DNA from 4 places in the Rhizobium sp. WCS2018Hpa-16 genome. Region 1 is predicted to be linked to each of the others. Evidence: predicted binding sites of a transcription regulator. Region 1 holds the regulator's gene; each other region holds the start of a gene.
What was found. The regulator LexA, encoded in region 1, represses DNA repair genes until DNA is damaged. The targets are predictions, from matches to a motif close to TGTTCNNNNTGTGTTCNG.
Positions count from the first base shown of each region.

Region 1 (4,611 bases):
GCGCGGCCGAAAGAGCCGTCTTCAAGATAGACATCTACCTCAACGGTCGGGTTGCCGCGGCTGTCGAGAATTTCGCGTGCGATAATGTCGGTAATGGCTGTCATGATCTCTCCCTTAGGATTGGAACAGTGTTTTTCAGGTGCATGTCTTAAAGCGCATGAGGGAAGCTGTGAAGAAGTTTCAGATTCCGGCATGCGATAAAAACACGTCGCCAGAGCGGCGAGTCGTTTGGTATTCGTCTTCCGCTGTAGCCGATGCGGAAGAAATTACAATGACAAGCCCCGTCCTGCGCGATGGTTTCCATCGACGCCTCTCGGCGCCGAAATATCAGGCGGATTTGGTGATATTGTCGAAAGCCAGAAGTTTTTCGAGAAGCTTCGGCATATCTTTCAGGTGAACCATGTTGGGGCCATCGGACGGCGCATTATCAGGGTCCTCATGCGTCTCTATGAAAAGACCGGCAACACCAACGGCCACCGCCGCGCGTGCCAATGTTTCCACGAACTCGCGTTGACCACCTGTCGAGCCACCCTGCCCGCCGGGCTGCTGAACGGAATGGGTCGCATCGAATATAACTGGCGCACCGAGCGATGCCATGATTGGCAGTGAGCGCATATCCGACACAAGCGTATTGTAGCCGAAGGATGCACCACGCTCGCACAGCAGCACATTGGAGTTGCCGCTGTCATTTAGCTTGGCCAGCACGTTCTTCATGTCCCAGGGTGCCAGAAACTGGCCCTTCTTGACGTTGATCACTCGGCCGGTCTTTGCAGCAGCCACCAGCAGGTCCGTCTGACGGCTGAGAAATGCCGGAATCTGCAGAATATCTATGACGGGCGCAACAATGGCGCACTGCTCTTCTGTGTGAATATCCGAAAGGACTGGAAAGCCGAACTGCGCCTTCAACTCGGCGAAGACTTCCAGCGCCTTGTCGATGCCGATGCCGCGCTGGCCCGAAAGCGAGGTGCGGTTGGCCTTGTCGTAGGATGATTTGTAAACAAGGCCGATTCCCAGCTTGCCGCAGAGTTCGGCCAGCGTTTCGGCAATCATGAAAGCATGGTCACGGCTTTCCATCTGGCACGGACCGGCAATCAGGGAAAACCGTTCGGTGTTCGAGAAAGAGACCGCAGCAGCGCCCTCGCCGGCAATGACCTTCAGATTGTTCGTCGCACTCATGGTTTTCCCTTGGAACAAATGAAACAGTGCACGGGCATCACGCCCGATCTTGGCAACGCATGTAGCAGTAAGCCGACAGCGAGTCACGGTATAGGAGCGGTATTCGGCGGGATTGTGGGCAACGCTGAAACTCGTTTGTACTTTCACTGAGTTTTAAGGGATTGCAGAACACATATGGAACAGATAGTGTTCGTTCTGTATTTGTTTCCCGAATCTCCGCCTCGAATCGTCAAGGGTCTCTTCATGCTCACGCGCAAACAGCAGGAACTGCTTCTATTCATTCATGAGAGAATGAAAGAGTCCGGCGTGCCACCATCTTTCGATGAAATGAAGGATGCACTGGAGCTTGCATCAAAGTCAGGCATCCATCGGTTGATCACAGCGCTTGAAGAGCGCGGCTTCATTCGCCGGCTACCGAACAGAGCCCGTGCGCTCGAGGTTATCAAGCTTCCCGAATCATATTCGCCCCCGGAAAAGCCACAGCGCGGCTTCACGCCAAGTGTTATTGAGGGCAGTCTCGGCAAAACCGCAGCTGTTGAGCAACGGCCTCAGCCATCATCTTCCAACAGCAGAAATTCTGAATCAGTCAGCGTACCGGTCATGGGACGCATTGCAGCGGGCGTGCCAATCTCCGCCATCCAGAACAACACTCATGATGTGGTCGTGCCGATGGATATGCTGGGTGCGGGTGAGCATTACGCGCTTGAGGTCAAAGGCGATTCGATGATCGAAGCCGGTATTTTTGACGGCGATACCGTCATTATCAAGGATACCAGCACCGCAAATCCCGGTGATATCATCGTGGCTCTGGTGGACGAAGAGGAGGCAACGCTTAAGCGCTTCCGTCGCAACGGCGCGTCTATCGCACTTGAAGCTGCGAACCCTGCTTATGAAACCCGCATATTTGGACCCGACAGGGTCAAGATTCAGGGAAAGCTTGTTGGTCTGATCAGGCGTTATCACTGACCAGCCTGACAGGCTCTTGCCTCGCTTTTCAGGCGCAGTCTTAACTCTGTTGACGCTCGCGGGGCCTCAAGTCACCGCGCGGTGATAGAACTTGTTAGCCGGGTATCGATTCCACTGCGATTCGGTGATTTGGAGTGGATTTTCCGTTATGTCAGCAGATACTTATGGCATGGGAATTTCGCCGTTGCGTTTGTAGCTGGTGCTTGTGAGCCGGCGTGATCGCCACGCTGGTTACGGTCATCAAATAATTTGAATGATGCCATCGCTGTGGATGGCTTTATGCAAGAAATTCTCTCGTTTACTGATAGTTTTCTCTTTTTGATCGCTGCCTTTTAGGAGCGCTGCTCATGTATCAACTTTTCATCGCCAACAAGAATTACTCGTCTTGGTCACTGCGAATCTGGGTGCTGATGCGCACGCTCGGAATTGGATTTTCCGAGCGATTCATGCGTTTCGATGACAAGGACCATGCGTTTTCGGAGTTTTCACCGACATCGAAAGTTCCATGTCTTGTGGATGGCGATCTGACCGTTTGGGAATCGCTCGCCATCACCGAGTATCTTGCGGAAAAGCATGATGGCGTATGGGCAGCGGATGCAAAGGCACGGGCCTGGTCTCGCTCTGCCGCGGCGGAGATGCATGCTGGCTTCTCCACATTGCGCAACAACCATCCCATGAGTGTTGGTCTTCGAATTAGGCCATCCTCCATATCGGACGCATTGCAGAGAGATATTTCCCGGATAGACGCCTTGTGGCAGCAAGGGCTGGCAGCCCATGGCGGTCCATTCCTGGCCGGGGCCGGGTTCACAGCTGTGGATGCGTTTTTCTGCCCGGTTGCGTTTCGGTTTCAGACCTACGGAACGGCGCTGTCTCCAGCATCGAAGCACTATATGGATCACCTCCTCTCCCTACCGGCAATGCAGGAATGGGAACAGGCGGCCCTTCTCGAACCGTGGCGCGATGATGCGCATGAGGCTGAGGCGCGGGATGTGGGGGAATGGCTTGCGGATTTGCGCGCAGTCCCGACGTGACGAGCAGCGGCGCGCTCCAAAGCACATGAGTTATGGACGGCCTGTGAGCAGGTGTTCGATATGGGCCGGAATTCCTGTATTGAAGCTTTTGTCGCGCCAGTCGTAGTGGCGGTGCTCCGTCCATGGCCGATTGTCGCTCAGCATGGCAGCCCTTGTGGTCAGGACCGGCTTTGTTGCATCGCCTAGCCATAGCTCCATCGACCCCGTGCGGCGCAAGGTTTCGTGAGTGATGAGAATGGCGCCAGAACGGCATGTGGTGAAGGGAACGCTGCGTGTCGTGACAACAATATTGGCAATATCGCAGGCCAATCCCGCGAATGCAGTGTCGAAGACTACCGCTACAGTGATGCCGATTTTGGATTTCGATACGCACCAACTGTTTTTTCGACAGGTGAATCCATCTGGTTTCAGGAGAGCCCTCTGCATCTCCTTCCGTTCTTTCGCTTTGGCTTGGTCCGTCAGCGTTGAGCGGCGTCCGGTTTGTGAGTCATCCCCAACTTCGTCGTCACTATCCGGTGACTTTTCTGCGTCAAGCATATCTGCTGGAATATGGCGCTCCGGCAGGGGCAGCGCCCTCGCCCACTGATCATAGATGAAGCCCGACGCCCGCTGCTTTGTGGTTGCCACCGCATCGTCATTCAAAAGAGCAACGAGCGACCCATCCTCGTAGATCAAAAAGTCCGGCTTGCTGCGCCATTGCTCCGCGCTCAGCAGCACAAAGCCCGCGGCAACGAAGGGTAGACCAATCAATGCAAGCCGGGTGCGTAAAAGGGCGAGCAGCAGAAAACCTGTCGTCGACACAGCGAGGAACCAGCTGTTCTGCCGTCCAATCGTCACATCCCCGCCCCAGCCTGACACCGTTGTCGCGATGTCGATGACCATTGCCATTCCATACCCCATGACCTTGATGAATGGAGCATCAAGCCCGAACGGCATCAGCAGCATGCCCATCAGCGCAAACGGCATGACAATGAGTGACATGATTGGCATCGCAGCAAGATTTGCGGCCAGCCCGTATGTTGTGATGCGGTGAAAATGTTCGATGGAATAGATTGCCGTTGAAAGTCCGCCAATGAGCGATGTCACGATAACGCCGCCAATGATGGTTGCGCATTTAAAAGCGGCGCTGAGCCACCACGGCGGATGCGCGATAACAGGGCGCTCGCGCTCGCCTCTCCACCGGCTCCAGGCTGCAAAGCCCGACACAAGAGCCAGCGTTGCTGCAAATGACATCTGGAAGCTCGGGCCCATCACCTCGTTGGGAGACAAGACGATGATGACGATGGCCGAAAGCGCAACATTTCGAACGCTGATCGATGGCCTGTCCACTAGAACCGCAACCAGCATGATCGACATCATCAGCCAGGCTCGCTCCGCAGAGACGGCGAAGCCTGATATCAGATAGTAGCAGAATGTCATGAGAAGTGCCGCAAAGGCG
Region 1 is NZ_JAVTIX010000001.1:976,967-981,577, reverse strand. It holds gene eno (phosphopyruvate hydratase) at 1-104, opposite strand, end outside; gene kdsA (3-deoxy-8-phosphooctulonate synthase) at 328-1,176, opposite strand; gene lexA (transcriptional repressor LexA) at 1,420-2,142, shown strand; gene RQI55_RS04935 (glutathione S-transferase family protein) at 2,490-3,173, shown strand; gene RQI55_RS04930 (ComEC/Rec2 family competence protein) at 3,204-4,611, opposite strand, start outside.

Region 2 (4,611 bases), on a different contig from region 1:
CGGGGTAAGCGGACCTGCTGGTACTGAGATCGCCTGCTGTGCTGCCTGAACCTCTCGCGCCATTGCAGGCAGCGTTGGTGTCAACATTATAAGCGCTGATCCTGCAAAAAGGACAGCTCTGAGGCTCGCTCGCGCCTCGCCTGTAGCGGAATAAGTATTTATCATAGAATCCCCAAACTCTCCGGTATTCAAGGCTTTGCGGCCTACCGCTAGGAGCAACTCCACATTGTGCTCGAGGGATAGACGATTGATCCATCCGGTTTGGGACTCTGGCTGCAAAAAAATGATTAGGTTTTTAGTCTGCGACGCCGAGATGTCGCCGCATGGCGCGGCTTTTCGTGGCATCATTGCCGCATGAGAGAGGCATGGGGTTATACCCTTCGCCCATGTGCAGGGCCAAACGCACCACTGACGGCGTCCAAAAGACCCAAACGGCGGACGCGCGGACAGTGCCTCTCGTTTTTCAACGAAATCAGCGCAGTCCAGCCATGAATGTTACAGCTTCGGAACGGACTATGGCGCCTACTGTTGTATCCGGAACCTCGATCAGACAGGCTGACAACGGTGAAATTGGCGGCCGGATAGGTGCTCCCCTTCTCCCCGTCATCACAATCGCCTCACGATCTTCCTTTCGTCTCCCGACATCGTTGCGAACAAAACTTGACGCTATCCCAGTTCTTCTCCCACTTCTTTCGCCATGAAAACGGCCTGCCGCAAACCGGGCAAATCTTTGTAGGCAGGTTTGATTTTTCGCGATGTTTTGCCATCCGTTATTCCAGAATCTTCTATCGTTAAAACAACCTTCGCCTAGGATGGCGAGAGCAGTTTGGCGACAACGTGCGCGCGGTCAGCTTGGCGGCCATCGGCGGTTTCCGTGACGATATTAGGGCTGCCTTTGGGGATGTAAACAAGTCTGCCTCAATCGGCCGTTCAGTTGACACTCCATCCACGCACCTGCTGCCCACCGAATATCATTTCAGTCGGCATCTGGAAGATGAAATAAGGATTGAGCATCGGCAGCGCGCTTGCCACTTCCAGTCGTTGCAGATGTTCATCCTCCAGTACAATGTCGAGAGAGGCAATGTTTTGGGTGAGTTGCTCTACCCGGCTTGCGCCGATCAGCACTGAGGAGACGCCAGGGCGTTTCGCTACCCAGGCCAGCGCCACTTCCGCAGGCGAACGGCCAACCTCCATTGCTACCGCTTTCAGAACATCAACAATATCGAAGTTGCGATCCGTAAACAGCATGCCACCAAACGGGTTGTCACCATTGAGGCGCCCATCGCTTTGGCCTTCACTCACGGTTCCGGCCTTGTCTGGCAGGGCGGCTGCCCGGTTGGCGTCGCTGATCTTGTCGAGACCGTATTTTCCTGTCAGCAGACCAGCCGCAAGTGGGCTCCATGGCACCATTCCCAAACCAAATTCGGCACCAGCCGGAATGAGATCCAGCTCCACGCCACGGTCGATCAGCGAATAGGCATATTGCAAGCCGATCGGCTTTGGCAGACCATGCGCTTCTGCAAGTGTCGCGACCTTTGCCACATACCAGGCAGGTGTGTTGGAAAAACCATAATGCAGGATCTTGCCAGCGCGAACCGCATCGGACAGCGTTTGCAAAACCTCTTCTGCTGGAGTCGTGCGGTCCCACACATGCATCCAGTACATGTCGATGTAATCGGTTTTCAGCCGCTTTAGCGAGCCTTCCATCCCCATACGAATATTCTTGGCACCGTTGCCACCCCACAAAGGTGTGCCCTGCCCGCGCGGAAAACCGGATTTGGTCGCGATCACCAACCGATCACGCATGCCGCTGTCGGAAACAAAAGTCCCGAGCATGTCCTCGCTGCGGCCGGCGGAATAAACATCCGCAGTATCGATGAAATTGCCACCGGCTTCGACATAGGCATCGAAAATTGCGCGCGCGGTTTTGTCGCCAGCGCCCCAGCGCTCTGCCCCGAATGTCATGGTGCCAAGCGCCAGCGGGCTGACGATAAGGCCGGACTTGCCAAGCGTGCGGTAACTGGTGAGATCCATCGGTGTTCTCCATCATTGTTGTGTAGAGGTGTAACGACCGGTGTCTGAGAAGATAAGCCATTGTTAGCGGCATGAACTTATGAGCACAGTGCATGAATGGAACGAAACGAACTCAATGATCTCCTCGCCTTTGCTGCCGTTGCCCGCGAACGCAGCTTTACCCGTGCTGCCGCCATTCTCGGCATGTCACCCTCGGCGCTGAGCCATGCGATGCGCGGACTGGAGGAGCGGTTGGGCGTCCGGCTTCTTTCGCGCACCACGCGCAGCGTGGCACCGACTGAACCGGGTGAACGGCTGCTGCAATCGCTCAATCCGGCACTTGCCAATATTGAGAGCGGACTAGAAGCGTTGGCGGAGTGGCGCGACAACCCTTCTGGTACGGTCCGGATCACCACTTTCGCCTATGCATCCCGCATGGTGCTTCTGCCGAAACTGCCAGCGTTTCTACTGGCCAATCCGGATGTGCGGGTTGAGGTGAATATCGATGATGGACTGACGGATATCGTGGCCGCAGGTTTCGATGCCGGTATTCGGCTGGGAGAGGCCGTCGCCAAGGATATGGTCGCGGTGAAGGTGGGCCCGGATTTAAGGACGGTGGTGGTTGGAACGCCGTCCTATTTCGAGCGCTACCCTGCACCGTTGACCCCATATGACCTCGAACGTCATGCCTGTATCGGCTACCGACTGACGACATCAGGCGGATTACTCCCTTGGGAATTCGAGAAAGACGGCAAAGAGATCAATATCCGCACCAGCGGCCCCCTGGTGGCCAATGATGGCGATCTACCGGCGGCTGCCGTTCGTGCCGGCGCCGGGCTCGGTTACATCAATGAGCATGATGTGGCTGACGAGATCGCAGCGGGAACCCTTGTTCAGGTGCTGAAGGACTGGTGTCCAAGCTATCCTGGCTTTTTCCTGTATCACCCCAGCCGCAGGCAATCGCCACCAGCTTTGAGGGCTCTGATCGCTGCCCTTAAGGTGGCATGAAATTCCGCCACGCCTTTGGCACGAGATGGATGATTGTTTAGAGATATAAAAAACAACCTTCCAAATCGTCCAGCGACCATGTATGTTCCGCATTTGTTCGTGAGGCCATCCAACTTCACTCTCGGCATCAAGTGAGCTCTTATGGCAGTTGCGTATCTGGAAAAATTGAACGAGCAGCAGCGCCGAGCCGTCGAGCATGGCGTGGGGTTGGCGGAGGGCAACACGGCGGGGCCGCTGCTGATCATCGCTGGCGCTGGCTCTGGCAAAACCAATACGCTGGCGCATCGTGTGGCTCACCTCATCGTCAATGGTGCGGACCCGCGCCGCATTCTGCTGATGACCTTTTCGCGCAGAGCCGCCTCGGAAATGGCTCGCCGCGTGGAGCGCATCTGCCGCAATGTGCTGGGTGCCAATGCTGGTATCCTCACAGACGCGCTTGCGTGGTCCGGTACGTTTCATGGGATCGGTGCGAGACTGTTGCGGATGTATGCCGAGCAGATCGGTCTCAACCTTGACTTCACCATTCATGATCGTGAGGACAGCGCGGACCTCATCAACCTCGTGCGCCACGAGCTTGGATTTTCCAAGACGGAGAGCCGCTTTCCGACCAAGGGCACCTGTCTCGCGATCTATTCACGGGTGGTGAACTCGCAGATGCCGCTGAGCGAAATCCTGCGGCTGCACTACCCATGGGTGGCCACCTGGGAAGAACAGTTGAAGGAATTGTTCGGAGCTTATGTGGAGGCCAAGCAGGCGCAGAACGTGCTCGATTATGACGATCTCCTGCTTTACTGGGCGCAAATGGTCAGCGATCCCGATCTCGCCGACGATATCGGCAATCGCTTCGACCATGTCATGGTCGATGAATATCAGGACACGAACAAGCTGCAAGCGTCTGTCCTTATGGCGCTCAAGCCCGGCGGACGTGGTTTGACCGTTGTCGGTGATGATGCGCAATCGATCTATTCGTTCCGGGCCGCGACGGTTCGCAACATTCTAGACTTCCCGGCATCTTTCAGTCCGGCGGCAGACGTTATCACATTGGACCGGAACTACCGTTCGACCCAGCCTATTCTCGCAGCAGCCAATGGCGTGATCGAACTGGCGCGCGAGCGTTTCACCAAGAACCTTTGGACCGAACGGGAATCGCTTGAGCGACCCAAACTCGTGACTGTCAAGGATGAGACCGAACAGGCGAATTTCATTGTCGAGCAGGTGCTGGCAAACCGCGAAACCGGGATGACGTTGAAACAGCAGGCCGTCTTGTTTCGCACATCGAGCCACAGTGGCACGCTCGAGGTCGAACTGACGCGCAGAAACATTCCCTTCGTCAAATTTGGCGGCTTAAAGTTTCTCGACAGTGCACATGTTAAGGACATGCTGGCGGTGCTGCGTTTCGCCCAGAACCCGCGTGATCGGGTTGCGGGGTTTCGGCTCCTGCAAATGCTGCCAGGCATCGGCCCCAAGAAAGCCGGCACCATTCTAGACACGATCGCCACCGACCCTGAGCCGCTACTGGCGCTTGCCGAAATCCCACCGCCGCCCAAAACGGGTGCGGACTGGACCTCCTTCGTTCAACTGCTGGGCGGC
Region 2 is NZ_JAVTIX010000003.1:47,736-52,346, reverse strand. It holds gene RQI55_RS11430 (TonB-dependent receptor) at 1-87, opposite strand, end outside; gene RQI55_RS11425 (DUF2256 domain-containing protein) at 618-767, opposite strand; gene RQI55_RS11420 (aldo/keto reductase) at 931-2,034, opposite strand; gene RQI55_RS11415 (LysR family transcriptional regulator) at 2,131-3,021, shown strand; gene RQI55_RS11410 (ATP-dependent helicase) at 3,163-4,611, shown strand, end outside.
Region 2: the regulator LexA is predicted to act here: its motif matches at 3,105-3,122, upstream of RQI55_RS11410 (ATP-dependent helicase).

Region 3 (4,611 bases), 970 kb from region 1:
ACGGTATAGAAAGAAAGTCGAACAGGAATGCCGAAACGGTCGCGCAGCGGGTTGGTCAAAAGCCCAAGGCGCGTAGTGGCCGCCACCAGCGTGAATTTCGAAAGATCGATCTTTACCGAACGTGCCGCTGGCCCCTCGCCAATAATCAGGTCGAGCTGAAAATCCTCCATTGCCGGATAGAGAATTTCCTCCACAGCCGGGCTCAGGCGATGGATTTCATCGATGAACAGCACATCGCGCTCTTCAAGATTGGTCAAAAGCGCCGCCAGATCGCCCGCCTTGGCAATGACAGGACCGGAGGTGGACTTGAAATTGACGCCAAGCTCCTTGGCCATGATCTGCGCCAGTGTCGTCTTGCCAAGGCCCGGAGGCCCGACAAACAGCACATGGTCCAGCGCCTCGCCACGGTTCTTCGCCGCCTCGATGAAGATCTTGAGGTTGGCCCGCGCCTCCGCCTGACCGGTAAAATCATCCAGCGTCTGCGGCCGCAGCGTCGTATCAATATCTTCGCCGCGCTTTTCCGAAGAAATCAGCCGTGCCGCGTCGCTCATGTCAGATATTCCATTCCGGGTATTGTCCTGGCGTTTTTACCATGGCGCGCACTAGCGTGAAAGCTCCTTCAGCCCCAGCCGGATCAGCTTTGCACTGTCTCCACCCTCACCGCCATTCTTCAGCGCAGCCGCCACGGCATTGGCCGCCTGGTCACGGGAGTAGCCAAGGTTGGTCAGCGCGGAAACGGCGTCGGCCACCGGTGCCGACGCTGCGCCTTCGCCCAGTTCCTGCTTGAAACCGATGGAGGCGGAGGCGTCTCCCGCAAAGGCCGGTGCCTTGTTGCGCAACTCGGTCACGATGCGAACGGCCACTTTCGGCCCCACGCCCGGAGCGCGAGAAACAACGACCTTGTCCTGCAAGGCTATGGCATTAGCAAGTTCCGATGGCGTCAGGGTGGATAGCACGGCGAGCGCCACCTTGGCGCCCACCCCCTGAACGCTCTGCAAAAGGGTGAACCACTCCCGTTCCAGTGCCGTCATAAAACCGAACAGCCTCAGCTGGTCTTCGCGCACATAGGTTTCGATGAAGAGAACAACCGCTTCCCCCGCAGAGCCCAGCCGAGACAGGGTGCGCGCCGAGCAATAGGCCACGTAACAGACGCCATGCACATCGACGACCACATGGTCATCTGCGATTTCATCGATGGTGCCTTTGAGTTTTCCGATCATGGTAACGCCTGTGAAAAGAGGAAATCAGCTTGCCGCCAGCACGCGGCGCATGCGCTCGCCTGCCCGGTTGTGGGCGTGACAAATGGCAATGGCAAGCGCATCTGCCGCATCATTGCCCTTGAACTCGGCCTTGGGCATCAAAATCTTGAGCATCATGTGAATTTGCTGCTTTTCGCCATGGCCAACGCCGATCACCGCTTTCTTGACGGCATTGGGTGCATATTCGGCAACGGGCAGACCGGCACGGGCCGGAACCAGCATGGCAATGCCACGGGCCTGCCCCAGCTTCAAGGTTGCCACCGCATCCTTGTTGACGAAAGTCTGCTCCACAGCCGCCTCATGTGGCTGATGGGAATGGACGATCTCGGAGAGGCCATCATGCAGCTGGCAAAGGCGCGACGCCAGATCCATGTCGCCATCTGACGTGACAGTGCCCGACGCCACGAAACGCAGGCTGTTGCCCAGTGTCTCGATGATGCCCCAGCCCATTCGCCGCAGCCCAGGGTCTATCCCGATAATTCGAATCGCATTTTGCATATGGCATCCTAACGTTGCGGCTCGAAACCTGCCAGCGATAAGTGAACAAAACGACAACATCCAACCAAAAAGCGCCTTGGCCCTTGCACGAGTTTTTTTGATCCATCGTTCAATTCGCTGCGATTGGGCTGGCAAATCCGGCCATGTCGCTTACATCTTGGGCAACGAAATACGCACCAGGAGCGTCCAATGATCCCGTTTTCCATTCTCGACCTGTCGCCCATTGGTGAAGGCGAGACCGCGAGCAAGGCGCTTGATAATTCCCGTCGCATGGCCATCAAGGCGGAAGAAGAAGGCTATGAGCGCATCTGGTTGGCCGAACATCACGGCATGCCGGGCATTGCCAGCGCCGCAACCTCCATCGTCATCGCCCATGTCGGCGCGGCCACATCGCGCATTCGCGTCGGCTCCGGCGGCATCATGCTGCCAAACCATTCGCCCCTCGTCATCGCGGAGCAGTTCGGCACTCTGGATGCACTGCTTCCCGGTCGTGTCGATCTCGGGCTTGGCCGCGCACCCGGCACGGATATGCGCACCGCCCGCGCCCTGCGCCGCAATCTGGATGCGGGCGCGGAAAACTTCCCGCACGACATCATCGAATTGCAGCGCTATCTCGGCGCGCCGGAACCGGATCAGGCCATCCTGTCCGTACCGGGCATGAATTCCAACGTGCCGATCTGGATGTTGGGCTCAAGCACCTACAGTGCCCATGTGGCCGCAGCCCTTGGCCTGCCCTATTCCTTCGCCTCGCATTTTGCGCCTGATATGCTGATGGATGCCATCGCCATTTACCGCGACCGTTTCCAGCCATCGGAAACATTGAAAGAACCCTATGTCATGGTCGGCGTGATGGGCGTGGGTGCCAATACGGATGAAGAGGCCCGGCATCTGTTCACATCGGCCCAGCAGCAATTCGTCAATCTGCGCAAAAATGTCCGCACGCAGTTTCCGCGCCCCGTCGAAACCATGGACGGCCTATGGAGCGACATGGAGCGCATCACGGTTGATCATACGCTCCGATACGCAGTCGTCGGCTCCCATGCCACGATTGAGCGCAAGCTCGGCGACTTCCTGTCTGAGACAGGCGCGGATGAACTCATCATCTCCATGCCAGTCCACGATATCCAGAAACGCCTTCGCTCCGTCGAGGTCTTCGCGCAGGTGCGCGGCGGGCTGAAACTGGCGGCATAAGCCTATAACAAAGTAAAACCCCGGCGAGAGCCGGGGTTTTCTTTTTGTGTTCATCGCTGTCTTGGCCAAATCAGGCCGAAAGCTTTGCCATGATTTCTTCAGACACTTCAAAGTTCGAATAAACGCTCTGAACGTCGTCATCATCTTCAAGATTGCCGATCAGCTTCATCAGCGACTGCGCCTTTTCTTCATCCACCGGCACCGTGTTCTGCGGCTTCCAGATGGACTTGACGCTGTCAGCTTCGCCCAGCACCGCTTCCAGCGCCTTGGACACTTCGTTCATCGCTTCAAAACCGCAGATGATCGTGTGGCCGTCTTCGCTGCTTTCCACGTCGTCGGCACCAGCTTCAATCGCCGCTTCCATAACGCTATCGGCATCACCGACAGAGGCCTTGTAGCTGATTTCGCCAACGCGGTCGAAGGAGAAGGACACCGAGCCGGTTTCGCCCAGTGCGCCGCCAGCCTTGGTAAAGATGGAGCGAACGTTGGATGCCGTGCGGTTGCGGTTATCCGTCAGCGCTTCAACGATAACCGCCGTGCCGCCTGGACCGTAACCTTCGTAACGCACGTAATCGTAGTTCTCGGCATCTGCACCGGATGCCTTCTTGATGGCACGGTCGATGTTGTCCTTCGGCATCGATTGCGCCTTGGCGTTTTGCACTGCCAGACGCAAAGCCGCGTTCATGCTCACATCCGGCAGACCGGACTTGGCAGCAACGGTGATTTCACGCGCAAGCTTGGAGAACATCTTCGAACGAATCGAATCCTGTTTTCCCTTGCGATGCATGATGTTCTTGAACTGTGAATGGCCAGCCATGGCACCCCTGATCGGATCGTTTGTTTGGATTGCGGTGCTTATAAGTGCGATGGCCCGGCGGTTCAAGCCCACATGACCAACTCTTGTCGCAGCACGGTCATACTTCTCCTGCCGCCAGAAGGAACTGAAATCTCCACACTTCGTTTCGTTACCAGTCAGCAAATGTGAAGGAGACATATTGAATGGTCAGTTTGAGTGAAGCACGCGAAGCCCCTGCCCGTCAGCTCTGGGATGAGATCAATTCTGTTCATGCGGGCATGCTCGGCCTCGAAGGGCTCCAGAACCACATGCAGCCCATGGCACCTCACGCAGATCCGAAAACCAACACCATCTGGTTTTATTCCAAGAAGGATTCGCAGCTCGTCCAGTCGCTGAGATCAGCCTCCCGCGCCCACTTCTGCGTTATCGGCAAGGATCATGACTATCACGCCTGCCTGACTGGAAAGCTTGAGGTGCGTGACGACAAGACCAAGATCGATGAATACTGGAACTCGGTCACCGCCGCCTGGTACGAACACGGAAAGAGCGATCCCCTGCTCACCATGCTGGCTCTTCACGTCGATGAGGCTGAAATCTGGGCTTCCACCGATAGTACGCTGAAATTCGGCTGGGAAATCGCAAAGGCCAATATGTCTGATGACAAGACGCCTGATGTCGGCGTGCGCCAGCATCTGACATTCGCATAAAACCTTGCCCCGCCACCCGCATCTTCACATGCCTTGCGGCACCAGAATTTGCGGCTGGCGGGGCAGGCTTCTCATGGAGACATTGATCACCGGATCGTTCGCATAGGCTATCTGAAATTGCGGCCCGAACGTCACCAGAAATTGCTCCAGACCGCTTGGC
Region 3 is NZ_JAVTIX010000001.1:9,677-14,287, reverse strand. It holds gene ruvB (Holliday junction branch migration DNA helicase RuvB) at 1-551, opposite strand, end outside; gene ruvA (Holliday junction branch migration protein RuvA) at 603-1,220, opposite strand; gene ruvC (crossover junction endodeoxyribonuclease RuvC) at 1,245-1,757, opposite strand; gene RQI55_RS00060 (LLM class flavin-dependent oxidoreductase) at 1,947-2,948, shown strand; gene RQI55_RS00055 (YebC/PmpR family DNA-binding transcriptional regulator) at 3,019-3,765, opposite strand; gene RQI55_RS00050 (pyridoxamine 5'-phosphate oxidase family protein) at 3,948-4,451, shown strand; gene RQI55_RS00045 (MBL fold metallo-hydrolase) at 4,476-4,611, opposite strand, start outside.
Region 3: the regulator LexA is predicted to act here: its motif matches at 1,799-1,816, upstream of ruvC (crossover junction endodeoxyribonuclease RuvC).

Region 4 (4,611 bases), 890 kb from region 1:
GGCCCCATTGCCGCCAATGGCATTCTTCATGCCGATGCAGACATGCTCGGAAACAACGTGCCATCCTTCGGCGCTGGCATTGCCGGGCGTCATGTCATCATCATCGGCGCTGGCACGGTCGGCCTGATGACGGCGCTATTTGCGCAAAAGGCAGGCGCGCTCGGCGTCATCATTGCTGATCCATCGCCGTTCCGCCGCGAGAAAGCGCAAGCCATGGGTCTTGTGGCCATGACGGAGGATGATGCCTGGCAACATGCCAAAGCGCGCTGGCACAATGGCGGCAGCGATCGCGGTGCCGATCTGGTGTTCCAGACCCGCGCCCATGCCCAAAGCCTTCACGTTGCGCTGAAAGCCTTGCGCCCGCAAGGCACAGTGATCGATCTTGCTTTCTATCAGGGCGGAGCAGACCGCCTGCGTCTCGGCGAAGAGTTCCACCACAATGGCCTCAATATCCGCTGCGCACAGATCAACCGCGTGCCACGCGGGCTGTCCGGCCAATGGGACAGACGGCGCTTAGCGCATGAAACAGTCAATCTGCTGGAAAGCCACGGCACAATCATCCGCGAGCAGATGATTACCCACGTCGTACCCATTCAGGATGGGCCGGCCTTCCTGGCAGACCTGGTCAACACCCGTCCCGAATTCCTGCAGATCGTGTTCAAGGTCAACGAATGATAGCGCAGCAGCAACCCCCTATCCGCATTCTCTTCGTCTTTGCGTGGCTGGTTGTGGGCGGCGAGGAAACCGAGGTGCGGCTGCTTGCCCGCACGCTCGACCGCAGCCGTTACCGGCTTGATGTCATCGCCTGTTTCCACAAGCCCAATATGCCGGGCCAGACGCATGAGCAACTGCGTGCGCTCGGCGTTGATGTTGACACCACGCCCTATGACATGTCGTTCGAGGACACGGCTGGATATCTGGCAGCCAAGATCGTCGGCTATGACGTGGTTGTCTCCTGCCAGAACGTGGCCGATATCTATCCGGCACTGGAGCGGATGCACTGGCGGCCGCCGCTCATCGAGCATGGCGGCCTCATCTCCGAAGCACTGGCGGGCCCAAAGCATTTCACCAGCCGCTATGTCGGCGTCTGCAGCTCCATTTGTGATGCGGCGAAATCCGTGATGCCGGGGCGCGAGAGCGATGTGGTCGAGATACCGTCCATGGTGGACATGTCAGAATTCGACAACAGCCAGCGCGCCAACCTGCGCACCTCACTCGGCGTGAATGACCAAACGGTTCTGGTGGGCTGGGTCGGAAGGCTTGATCCGAAGAAGAATGTCGAGGACTTCATAGAGGCGGCGGCTCTCGCCTATGCCAGTAACCCGGCTTTGCGGTTTGTCGTCATCGGCGGCCCCGATGCCTTCATGCCCGACTATGCCGAGCATTTGAAGACGCTCGCTCAGGAAAGACATCTCACCGGCATCCTCAGCTTTCTAGGGGACCGGAAGGATATTCCGGCGCTTCTTTCCGCGCTCGATATCTTCGTCTGGCTCTCAAAGGGCGAAGGCATGCCGCATGTCATCGCAGAAGCCGGTGCAGCGGGTTTGCCGGTCATCGCAACGCCCGATAATGGCGCCATGCAGCAGATCGAAGACGGCGTTTCCGGCATCTTCGTGCCTTATAACGCCCCTTCGTCTGTCGCGCATGAAATCCTGAATCTTGCCGCATCCGGCAGTTTGCGAGCAGCACTGGGCCAGGCACTGCGTCACAAGGTAGAAATCACCTACAGCGCCGAGACCGTCGTGCCGCAGTGGGAGCGGCTGATCAGCGACGTTATGAGGGAGCGTCACAGCGCAGGGCCTACGGGCCTGTTCAAGTCTTTCCTGCAAGGCGGCTTTGAATGCTCCACCCACCGCCTTCGCCCGCACGACGGGCAAACGACCGGAAAGCGTCTTGATGTCATCGCCGCCACTGGACATGACCACCACGCAGCAGCCGATTACCAGCAACTGGCCTCCTACGCGATCTCAACCGTTCGGGATGGCTTGCGCTGGCACCTGATCGAAACTCGGCCTGGACATTACGACTGGTCGAGCTTCACCCCGATGCTGAAGGCAGCCTCAGAAACCCGCACTCAGGTCATCTGGGATTTGCTGCATTATGGCTGGCCTGATGACATCGACATCTGGTCGCCGGATTTTGTCAGCCGCTTCGCGCAATTTGCCGCAGCCGCAGCAAGGGTGGTGAAGGAACAGACAGACGCGATCCCCTTTTACTCACCCGTCAATGAAATCTCGTTCTTCTCATGGGGCGGAGGCGATGCGGCCTATCTCAACCCCTTTGCCCGTGGCCGTGGCTTCGAGCTGAAAGTGCAACTGGCCAGAGCTTCCATTGCCGCCATGGATGCGATTCTGGCGGTGGAGCCAAGAGCGCGCTTCGTGCATTGTGACCCCGTTATCAATGTCATCACCGATCCCTCCCGACCGTGGGAGCGGGGCGTGGCCGAAGGCCATCGTCAATCGCAATTTCAGGGCTGGGATCTTCTCTCCGGGCGCATGTGGCCGCAGATTGGCGGCGCGGACAAATATCTCGATATCGTCGGCGTCAACTATTACCACAACAACCAGTGGATCCACGGCGGTCCGCCCATCGATATGGACCATCCGCTCTACAAGCCCTTCAGAACCATCCTCGTGGATACCTTTGCCCGATACGGCAAACCCATCTTCATCGCCGAAACCGGTATTGAGGGTAACAGGCGCGCAAGCTGGATCACCTACATCCACCAGGAAGTGACCGCCGCCATGGAAAAAGGCGTCCCCGTCGAGGGAATATGTCTCTATCCCATCCTCAACCACCCCGGCTGGGATGACGACCGCGCTTGCGAAAACGGCTTGCTGGAAACCAGCTTCGAGAATGGGAAGCGCACTGCCCACGCACCCTTGGCACAGGCACTCCAATATCTTGCGCCACCCTCACGCAGTGCTGCGGAATAGGCGTTCAAGGCTCCAGCCCCCGCCAATGGTCGTGTCACATCCTGAGTGACACGACCGCTTGATCTCGCTCCACAAAAATCATCTCAACTGCGCCTTGACTCTATTAGCGATGAGAACATAATAAGAACAAAACTGGCACGGGGGCGCGTGCTTTCCGAAAAAACATTGCGGCAAGAAGGCTCTGAAACATGGAGATCGAGAACATGCGCCCACAATTTGAAACACCGGAAGCTGACCCGGTCGAACACGTCATCGCATGGCATGACGGGGATGAGCGCGAAGCCATCAAGACGCTGCTGGATGATATTAAGCATCTGCGCCACCAACTCGCCCTCGCCGCCGCCGCCATGGGCCACGGATTTACGCGAGGGTGGTTTCCCAGTGAGGCCAGAGAGATCGATGAAGTGGGTGTCTCTGGCGAAGGACGCTGCGAAAAAGCTGCCTCATAGGGGTGGCCGGTGTATCCAGAGCGGATGAGGACGGTTCTATCGTTTTGCGAGGAGGATGGTGCTGAATACCAGCAGCTTACTGACCGCTGTTTTCCTTGTCTTTTTTTGCCTGATCATGGTGCCACTTGATGGCATAGAACATGCCTATACCAAGGACGAGAAGCTTAAGAGGCAAAAGGACTATGGGGAACCAATCAACCCAACTCGAATCCGACATCTGAATACTTTCAAAACATTACACGACATGATCTGTCATGCGCAGCGTTACATCAAAGTGGCTGCTTCAACAACTTGTCGTATTGACGCAGCCCTCTCCGGTTTGGGGGTTCGCATGCAGTTGGACGTGTCAGTCTATCGCCAATGCGGGCGCTGCGAGCCGCTTGGAGGTAAACCTGATGAACGGCCGCGATAGCATGATCGGCAGAAGCAATGACTGCATGAAAATGCCGAAGCGGCTGCGAGGCACATAGTGGCCGCCGATCTTGCGCGACACCGCCTGCATCCGCGTTACCAGCGGCCTCATTCGGGCTTCATAGCTATTGAGTGCATCAACATGCCCCTTCTCGGCAAGTTCCGCAGCAAGAATGTAGGCTCCAGCCATGGCGGTGGACGTACCCTGCCCCGCCAGAAAGGTGAGACACCAGGCGGAATCGCCAAGAAGTGCGATGCGGCCCTTGGACCATTTCGGCATCTCGATCTGGGAGACTGTATCGAAGAAAGACCGGTCCCAGTCGATTGCACTCTTGAGGGCGGATGCGACAGGCTCTGGCCAGTGGCCGAACGTCTGTTGCAGCACGGCGCGGCGCTCATCGGGATTGAGCCGGTCCGTACGCTCGTCTCGCCAGCAGAAAAGGGTCGCCGCGGTGCCGTCCCCAACGGCGTAGAGGCCGCCCTGATGATCCACATCCATCATCCCGACGAAACTCGCATCAAGCGGTTGCTTCAGCGGCACGCGCCAGGCGCTGGCGCGGTAGCCAAGCGGCCGGAGAAAGTCTTCGTGCGGGCCAAAAGCCAGCGCCCGCACACTGCTACGGTAACCATCGGCACCCACGACGAGGTCGAAACGGTCGCGGCTGCCATCGGAGAAGGTGACGTCCACGCCGGATCCGTCGTCCTCGAGCGCCACGACGGTCGTCTCATAGCGAATTGGGCACTTTCCCTCCACGGCATCGGTCAGGATGTCCTGGAAATCGCTGCGCATCAGGGCCAGAAGCCGTCCCTCGGCA
Region 4 is NZ_JAVTIX010000001.1:88,114-92,724, reverse strand. It holds gene RQI55_RS00515 (glycosyltransferase) at 1-675, shown strand, start outside; gene RQI55_RS00510 (glycosyltransferase family 4 protein) at 672-2,936, shown strand; gene RQI55_RS00505 (dehydrogenase) at 3,140-3,385, shown strand; gene RQI55_RS00500 (FAD-dependent monooxygenase) at 3,732-4,611, opposite strand, start outside.
Region 4: the regulator LexA is predicted to act here: its motif matches at 3,048-3,065, upstream of RQI55_RS00505 (dehydrogenase).